Regions from separate parts of the Clostridium sp. DMHC 10 genome, predicted to be linked through region 2. Evidence: a T-box and tRNA genes for the amino acid it is inferred to sense, from the RefSeq annotation. Region 2 holds a T-box; the other holds one or more tRNA genes.

Region 1 (4,682 bases), 810 kb from region 2:
AACTCCAAGTTCACTATAATAATATGGCATTGTATAAACACAATTTTCTTTATTTATAATTTCCACTTTTAACTTTTGAGAAAGAGTACATTCATATATCCCTTTTTCAATTTCATCCTTACGAACTTGAAGTATTTCTATAGACTTTTTTATTAAATCTTCTATTGGCATATATGTATTACCCATTGCACAAAATTCATTAACTACATAAGTTATACCGCTTTGAATTCTAAAAGGAGAGTTTGCTTCTATTCCAAGACTCCTAGCAATTTTATCCGCAGTCTTAAATCCAATCCCTGCTATTGTGTCCGTAAGTATGTATGGATTCTCTTTAACCACTTCTATAGCTTTTGATTTATATTTTTTGTATATTTTTACACACTGATTTGGAGTAACTCCATAGGTTTGAAGAAATATCATTATATTTCTTATTTCTCTTTGTTGAGAATAAGATTCATATATAAGTTCTATTTTTTTGTCTCCTATACCATCAATCTCCCTTAACCTATATACGTCATTGTCAAGTACCTCAAGTGTTTTGTCACCAAACTTATCAACTATTTTTTTTGCTGTTACAGGCCCTATACCTGAAATAACTCCTGATGCTAAATATTTTTCAATTCCAACTAGTGAATTTGGTAAAATTTCATCGCATTTTTCTACCTTAAATTGTTGACCAAATTGTGGATGAACAGTCCATTCTCCTGAAATTTTAAGTGATTGTCCTTCCATTATATATGGTATACATCCAGTTATGGTTATTTTCTTAGAATTTTCATCTTCGGTTATTGCAACCACATAACCATTTTCTTCATTTTTAAATACGATTGACTCAACCACACACTGAAGTTCTTCCATATTAAATCTCCTTACTATTAAAGTACTTTAGTTAAAAAAGAGATACTCCTATCATATCCCTACTTAGCTATTATAACGTTTTTTCATAATTTTCTCAATTACCATCACTTTTATAATTTCATAAAAAATATGCCTTTCTTGAAATAAACAGTTTTATTATTTTAACTGTCTACCGCAAGATGGCATATCATAACATTAGTTTTCTTACACTTTTAAATTGTTTTGCTTACAGTGAAACTAGCTCAATTACAAACTATATGTGCACCATAATCCCTTGAAGATTGGTATTTTGGTACATAAATAGCTTAAATTTCACAGTAGTTTCACTATAACACCATATTTAAAATAATTTTTTTATTTCTTCAACCTTATTTAACTTTTCCCAAGGAACATCAATATCAGTTCTTCCAAAATGTCCATAAGCTGCTACTTGCTTATATATAGGTCTTCTAAGATCTAAATCCCTTATTATTGCTCCAGGTCTTAAATCAAAAACCTTTTGAACTATTTCAACTATTTTATCATCTGAAATTTTTCCTGTTCCAAAAGTATCAATTTCTATAGAAACAGGCTTTGCAACACCTATTGCATATGCAAGTTCAATTTCTAGCTTATCTGCAACACCTGCTGCCACAAGATTCTTAGCTACCCATCTTGCAGCATAAGCAGCAGATCTATCAACTTTTGTAGGGTCTTTTCCTGAAAAAGCTCCACCACCATGTCTACCATATCCACCGTAAGTATCAACGATTATCTTTCTTCCAGTAAGTCCTGAATCGCCTTGAGGTCCTCCAATAACAAATCTTCCCGTAGGATTTATATAATATTTAGTATCCTTATCTAGAAGCTCAGCAGGTATCACTGGTTTTATAATTTTCTCAATAACATCTTTTTCAATTTGTTCATGAGTTGCTTTTGGGCTATGCTGCGTCGATACAACTACAGCATCAATTCTTACAGGTTTATTATCATCATATTCAACAGTAACCTGAGTTTTACCATCTGGTCTTAGATAATCTATAGTGTTATCTTTTCTTACATCAGAAAGTCTCTTGGCAAGCTTATGAGCAAGAGCTATTGGCATTGGCATATATTCTGGTGTTTCATTTGTTGCAAAACCAAACATCATACCTTGGTCACCAGCACCTATTGCGTCTATTTTATCCATTTCACCTTTTTTTAGCCTCTAATGCTTCATCAACTCCCATTGCAATATCACTTGATTGTTCATCTATAGATGTAACAACAGCACACGTATCACAATCGAATCCATATTTAGCTCTTGTATATCCTATTTCCCTTATAGTCTTTCTCACAACACTTGGAATATCGACATAACAGTTAGTTGATATTTCACCCATTACATTAACAATTCCAGTTGTAACAGTTGTTTCACAAGCAACTCTAGCATTTTTATCTTTTTCAAGTAATGCATCTAATACAGCATCTGAAACTTGATCACATATTTTATCTGGATGACCTTCAGTTACAGACTCAGATGTAAATAATCTCTTCATTTAATATTCCTCCCTATAAAAAATTAAAGTCTCTTCAATAAGAAGAGACTTTTAAATTCAAATCTCTCTTATCTTGCAGGAAACTGCAGGAATTGGCACCTTAATGCACATGCACCGGTTGCCGGGTTTCATTGGGCCATTTCCCTCCACCTCTCTTGATAAGAGTCAAATAAATACTATTTACATTATATCATTTTTCAGTATAAAACAAAAGACACTATTGTGTCAATTAGTGGTGGAGGAAGATGGATTCGAACCATCGAAAGCTGAGCTAACAGATTTACAGTCTGCCCCCTTTGGCCACTCGGGAATTCCTCCACATTTGGTGCTGGCAGTAGGAATTGAACCCACAACCTACTGATTACAAGTCAGTTGCTCTACCAATTGAGCTATGCCAGCTTATTAAGTTTTATATGGTGGGCACTACAGGGCTCGAACCTGTGACCCTCTGCTTGTAAGGCAGATGCTCTCCCAGCTGAGCTAAGCGCCCATATTAATGGTGGAGGAAGATGGATTCGAACCATCGAAAGCTGAGCTAACAGATTTACAGTCTGCCCCCTTTGGCCACTCGGGAATTCCTCCACATTTAAATTAAGTTTTATCATCCGGCTTAAGGCTTCTCTCTCGCACCGACAAATAGTAGTATACCTTGATACTATAAAAAAATCAACGCTAATTATATACCATAATTTATAATTAACTTAAAATAAATACCTTTTTCTCGTTATTTCTCACTTTTATACATATAGTTATAATTCCTTATATGACATAAATTCTTAAGCCTCTAATAGCTTATTTAAAGATAAGTCAATTTAATTTCACTTAACAATATTTTTTCATTTATACTCATAAAAAAATAAATATTAATTAAAAAAGCCTCATATAGATTATTAGGAGGTGATTTTATTGAATAAAATAAGAACTTTATACAATGCTCCAATGTCCTATTATAAAATTTCCAATTTTCTACAAAAATATATAAATGATAACACAATAATTGTATGTATTGGAACAGATAGATGTATTGGAGATTGTCTTGGTCCCATGGTAGGCACAATGCTAAAAGAAAAATTCTTTCCTTTAAATGTCTATGGAACAATTTCCGATCCAATACATGCTCTAAATTTAGATAAGAGATTATCAGAAATTAAAAGCAAGCATATTTCATCAACAATCATTGGCATAGATGCTTGCCTAGGAGATGCTGAAAATATAGGTGAAATACAAATACGCGATTATGCAATACATCCAGGAAAAGGCGTTGGAAAATCACTTCCAGATGTAGGTGAAGTATCTATAATAGGAATAGTAGATTCATGCGAGAGTAATGAACTATTTACAAACAGAAATATACGCTTGAATTTAATATTTCAAATGTCAAAAACCATAACCCAAGCAATACTTCATTCCTATTATCTTTATATTAATTTTAACAATATAGCCTCAATTCCAAAGCAAAATTAACCCCTATTAATATGTATGTATTTTTATATAAAATTCTATAAACCAAAATAGAGAGATACATTCTCCCTATTTTGGTTATGCTTACAAAATTGTAAATATAACCAATTTTGCAAATCATCTATTATTCTATTAAAGTTATATCATCTACCGTTAAATCTAATTTATCTACATAGTCAAGAACTTTTCCAGTTCCTAAAGCCACACATGATATAGGATCTTCTGCAACATATACAGGTACTCTTGTAATTTCCTCAATAAGCTTATCTAAGCCATTTAGTAATGCTCCACCACCAGTCATAGTTATTCCTTTATCTGATATATCTGCTGCAAGTTCTGGTGGCGTTTTCTCAAGTACTGAATGGGCGCAATCAGCTATCGAATTTACAGCATCCTTAAGTGCTTCTCTCATCTCTTCTGAAGAAACCTCAACATTTTTAGGAAGACCTGTTATAAGGTCTCTTCCTCTAATTTCCATAGTTTCTTCCATTTCTTTTTTGTAGGCCGATCCAATATTTATTTTTAAGTCCTCCGCTGTTCTTTCACCAATCATTAATTTATGTTTTTTTCTTATGTATTTTATGATAGACTCATCAAACATATCTCCAGCTATCTTTATTGAACTTCTAACTACCATACCACCGAGCGAAATTACAGCTATATCTGTTGTACCACCACCAATGTCTATCACCATATTACCACTTGCTTTAGTAATATCAAGTCCAGCACCTATTGCTGCTGCTAATGGTTCTTCTATCAAGCAAACTTTCTTTGCTCCAGCATTGACAGCAGCATCTTTTACTGCTCTCTTTTCTACACCAGTAGCTTCACATGGAATACATATTA
Region 2 (4,682 bases):
CTACTCCATTTCCAAGTGATTTTGACATTTTTCTTCCTTCTGCATCTCTTACAAGTCCATGAATATATACATTTTCAAAAGGAATATCATTCATATTGTGAATTCCTGAGAATATCATTCTTGCTACCCAGAAGAAAATTATATCGTAACCTGTAACAAGTGTGTTTGTTGGGTAAAAATAATCCAAATCTTCAGTTTTGTCTGGCCACCCCAAAGTTGAAAAAGGCCAAAGTGCCGAACTAAACCAAGTGTCAAGAACATCTTTATCTTGCTCAATATTTTTGCTTTTACATTTACTGCACTCGCAAGGTGTTTCAACTGATACTGTTATCTCACCGCAATCCTTGCAATACCATACTGGAATTCTATGTCCCCACCAAAGTTGTCTTGATATGCACCAATCTTGAATATTTTCCATCCAATTATAATAAATCTTGTCAAATCTTTCTGGTACAAATTTAGTCTTTTTGTTTCTTACAGCTTCTATAGCAGGCTTTGCAAGTGATTCCATTTTTACATACCATTGTTTAGAAATCATTGGTTCAATTACATTCCCACATCTATCATGAGTACCAACGTTATGAACGTGTTCTCTAATTTTCACAAGTGAGCCTGCCTTTTTAAGATCTTCTACCATTAATTTTCTTGCTTCATATCTATCAAGTCCTGAATACTTTCCATAACCTTCTGCTATAGTTCCATCATTATTCAAAATAACTATTTCAGGGAGATTATGTCTCTTCCCAACCTGATAATCATTTGGATCATGTGCAGGTGTTATTTTAACTGCTCCTGTACCAAATTCCATATCAACATAATTATCTGCAATAATTGGTATTTTTCTACCTACAAGCGGAAGTATAAGAGTTTTTCCAACAAGATGAGTATATCTTTCATCCTTTGGATTTACTGCAACAGCTGTATCGCCAAGAAGTGTTTCTGGTCTTGTAGTAGCAATTTCAATACATTCATCGCTTCCTTCAACCTGATAGTTAATATGCCAGAAAAAACCTGATTGCTCTTCATATTCTATTTCAGCATCCGATAATGCAGTTTGGCATTTAGGACACCAATTTGTTATCCTGTTACCCTGATATATAAGACCTTCATCATATAATTTTACAAATACAGTTTTAACAGCTTTATTCAATTTTTCATCCATAGTAAAACTTTCTCTTGTAAAATCAGCTGAAACTCCCATCTTTTTAAGCTGAGTTCTTATTCTGCCTCTATATTCATTAGACCATTCATGTACTTTTTCTAAGAAGGCTTCTCTGCCAATTTCTTTTTTCTTAATTCCTTTTTTTAATAGTTCCTTTTCAACTTTAACTTCTGTAGCTATACTTGCATGATCTTCTCCTGGAAGCCATAATGTACAGTAACCCTGCATTCTTTTTGTTCTAATAAGAAAATCCTGAAGTGCATTATCAAGAGCATGCCCTAAATGCAGTTTTCCTGTTATATTTGGAGGTGGCATTACTATACTATATGGTTTTTTTGATTTATCTACTTTAGGTGTGAAAAAGCCCTCGCTTTCCCAATAATCATATATTCTTTGCTCAAATTCTTTAGGATTATACGTTTTTGCAATATTATTTGATTCATCCATATAAAAAATCTCCTTTCTTAATTGTGAAGTACATTGGAATTGTGTACTAAAAAATACAAATAAAAAAAACACAGCAATCCAAAAAGGACGACTGTGCGCGTTACCACCTTTATTCTTGAAATGTAACATTTATTTTCAAGCTCTCAATACATAACGGTGAGATTCACCGCTTCTATCTACTATAAATTTCAATAGAAGTGCTCCGAAGCTACCTTCAAAGTAATCCACATAGGAAGCCTTTCAGCAAGCTAACTTCCCTCTCTAGATGTTTTATACTTCTACTCCTCTTCATCTAAGCATCTTTATAAAATAACCATGTATATATTATAGACTATTTTAAACTTATGTCAATATATTTTAATATAAAATAGTGTAACACTTGTCTATTATTTTTTATACTCTAATATTAAGGTACTTAATTTACCACTTACGTGAGATTAGAAGAAGGTGTAAAAATTGAAAGAAAAAAAATGCCACACAAATGCTATTATAAGACTAGATGAATGTACTTTTCTTGGTAAAGGTCATAGTGGCAGTGTATATCTTATGAACGACGGCAGAGTCGTAAAAATATTTAAAAACCCAGAAACATGTAAAGAAGAATATTATGTATTAAAAAAGCTCATAAATGGTCCATATTATCCAAAACCATTTGAATTTCATAATCATTATATGATAAGGGAATATATCGGCGGAACAAATATATCAGAATATATCAATAAGCATGGTGTTTCAAAAAATTAATTATAGAGATCATTAATTTCCTATGTTATATAAAAGAAAATGGTTTTAAAAAAATAGATGTAAGATTTCCACATATATTTGTTCAAGAAAATACTTCAATAAAGGTCATAGATCCCAGAAATTCATATACCCAAAAAACCTATTACCCTAAACATCTCATTAGGGATTTAACAACCGTAAACTCACTCGATTTATTTTGGAATGTTTTAAAAGAAAAAAGACCTGACTTATTTAAAAAGTGGTATAGAAGAGTGAAAAAATAATATTTCCGCATATTAAATAAAGAGGTTATATCACTAAAATAATTATTTAATGATGAATAAAAAAGTTGTCAACCCTAAATCAGAGTACAGATAAGAGAGTACATTAAATGTCATATTACATTCGTTCAATAAGTTGAACATCATACTAGATTTTTTATATGACTTTAGATTTATTTGGCGTGAGGAGGATAAATAACCTTCACTATACTCTGTCATCTGTACTTCGTAATCTGATTTAATGGCTTAACAATTCTTATAAATTACGATTGAATTAATTTTTACAACAAATATTTACTTGTTTTACCTATTTCTAAAGGCTGCTATCTCTTGTTTTGAAGCTGTTTCAAGATTATTATCATTATTTAAATTCTTAAATGCTGTAGATAGCATAAGTTTTATTCTATTAAGCTGGTTGACTTCACTTGCACCTGGATCAAAATCTATAGGTGATATGTTAGCCTTAGGATACCTTCTTTTAAGTTCCTTAATCATACCTTTCCCAGTTACATGATTAGGCAAGCAGGCAAATGGTTGCATGCATATTATATTTTGTGTACCGCTTTCTATAAGTTCTACCATTTCTGCTGTAAGGAACCAACCCTCACCAGTCTGATTTCCAAGGGAAACTATATCAGACACTCCTTTTGCAAGTTCTTGTATAGCTTTAGGCGGCTCAAATCTTTTACTCTTAGCTAATGCAGCTTTCATAGGTTTTCTAAACCATTCTATAGCCTTAATCAAAAGATCACTAATAATTTTAGCTTTTTTTGAAGTACCTAAATACCTATTTTTGAAAGTCTCATTGTACGCACAATAAAATATAAAATCCATAAGATCAGGCATAACTGCTTCTGCACCTTCAGCCTCAATAGTATCTACAATATTATTGTTTGCTGTAGGATGAAATTTAACAAGTATTTCTCCAACAAGACCAACCTTAGGTTTTTCAACGGGATTTATTTCAAAATTATCAAATTCATATACTATATTATTAACATTATTTTTAAAGCTTTTAATTCTCACATTTTTAACATCTTCTTTGCAAATTTGAACCCATTTGTTATAAAGACTATTGGCAGAACCTTTTATTTTTTCATAAGGTCTTACTTTATATAAAACTCTCATAAAAAGATCACCATATAATATGGCTTTAATTGCTTTTATACCAGTTGAAACGGAGTAAGTAATTCCAGGGTTACTTTCTAGCTTCTGAGCACTTATTGCAATCACTGGTACATTCTCAAAACCTGCTTCCTTAATTGCTTTTCTTATAAATCCAATATAATTTGTTGCTCTACATCCTCCGCCAGTTTGAGAAATAAGAAGTGAGGTATTATTAACATCATATTTCCCTGATTTAAGAGCCGCTATCATCTGCCCTGTAACTATTATAGAAGGATAACATGCATCGTTATTCACATACTTTAATCCCTCATCAACACAATCCTTGTCAACAGATGGAAGCACATCAAGATTATATCCCTCGCTCCTAAGAGCTTCCTCTAAAAATTGAAAATGGATTGGTGACATTTGTGGACAAAGTATAGTATGTTTCTTCTTCATCTCTTTTGTAAAAACTAATCTTTTAGTAGGTTTATTTATTCTTTTAGGTTTCACATGATTAGCTTCTCTTTCAGCCATAGCTGCTTTAAGAGAACGAATTCTTATTCTTACAGCACCTAAATTATTTCCTTCATCTATTTTTATAGCAGTATATATCTTACCAAAATTCTGAAGTATTTCTTGTACTTGGTCTGTAGTTACTGCATCGAGTCCACAGCCAAATGAGTTTAATTGAATTAGTTCTATATTATCTTGTGTTGCAACAAAACTCGCTGCTGCATAAAGCCTAGAATGATATACCCACTGATCCACAACTCTAAGTGGCCTTTCAACATTTCCAAGCTGTGCAACGGAATCTTCAGTAAGTACTGCCATTCCATAACTTGTTATGAGTCTGGAATACCATGATTTATTTCTGGATCTATATGGTATGGCCTTCCTGAAAGAACTATACCCTTTTTACCTGTTTCCTTTAAATATTTTATAACTTCTTCTCCCTTTTT

Evidence for each region. The T-box of region 2 lies ahead of AGR56_RS14870 (valine--tRNA ligase). A T-box ahead of a tRNA ligase gene usually reads a tRNA of that ligase, here a tRNA-Val.
Region 1: it encodes a tRNA-Val, which carries the amino acid that the T-box ahead of AGR56_RS14870 (valine--tRNA ligase) is inferred to sense. The anticodon was not compared.

What each region holds. Positions count from the first base shown of each region.
Region 1 covers NZ_LGVB01000015.1:1,853,033-1,857,714, reverse strand. Annotated here, with positions in the region: gene AGR56_RS11015 (ATP-dependent RecD-like DNA helicase) at 1-858, opposite strand, end outside; partial or broken gene metK (methionine adenosyltransferase) at 1,199-2,375, opposite strand; SAM riboswitch class I at 2,441-2,540, opposite strand; tRNA gene AGR56_RS11005 (tRNA-Tyr) at 2,609-2,693, opposite strand; tRNA gene AGR56_RS11000 (tRNA-Thr) at 2,699-2,774, opposite strand; tRNA gene AGR56_RS10995 (tRNA-Val) at 2,790-2,865, opposite strand; tRNA gene AGR56_RS10990 (tRNA-Tyr) at 2,873-2,957, opposite strand; gene yyaC (spore protease YyaC) at 3,282-3,839, shown strand; gene AGR56_RS10980 (rod shape-determining protein) at 3,961-4,682, opposite strand, start outside.
Region 2 covers NZ_LGVB01000015.1:2,666,167-2,670,848, forward strand. Annotated here, with positions in the region: partial or broken gene AGR56_RS14870 (valine--tRNA ligase) at 1-1,609, opposite strand, end outside; T-box leader at 1,690-1,913, opposite strand; gene AGR56_RS22125 (hypothetical protein) at 2,066-2,353, shown strand; partial or broken gene AGR56_RS14880 (acyl-CoA dehydratase activase-related protein) at 2,917-4,682, opposite strand, start outside.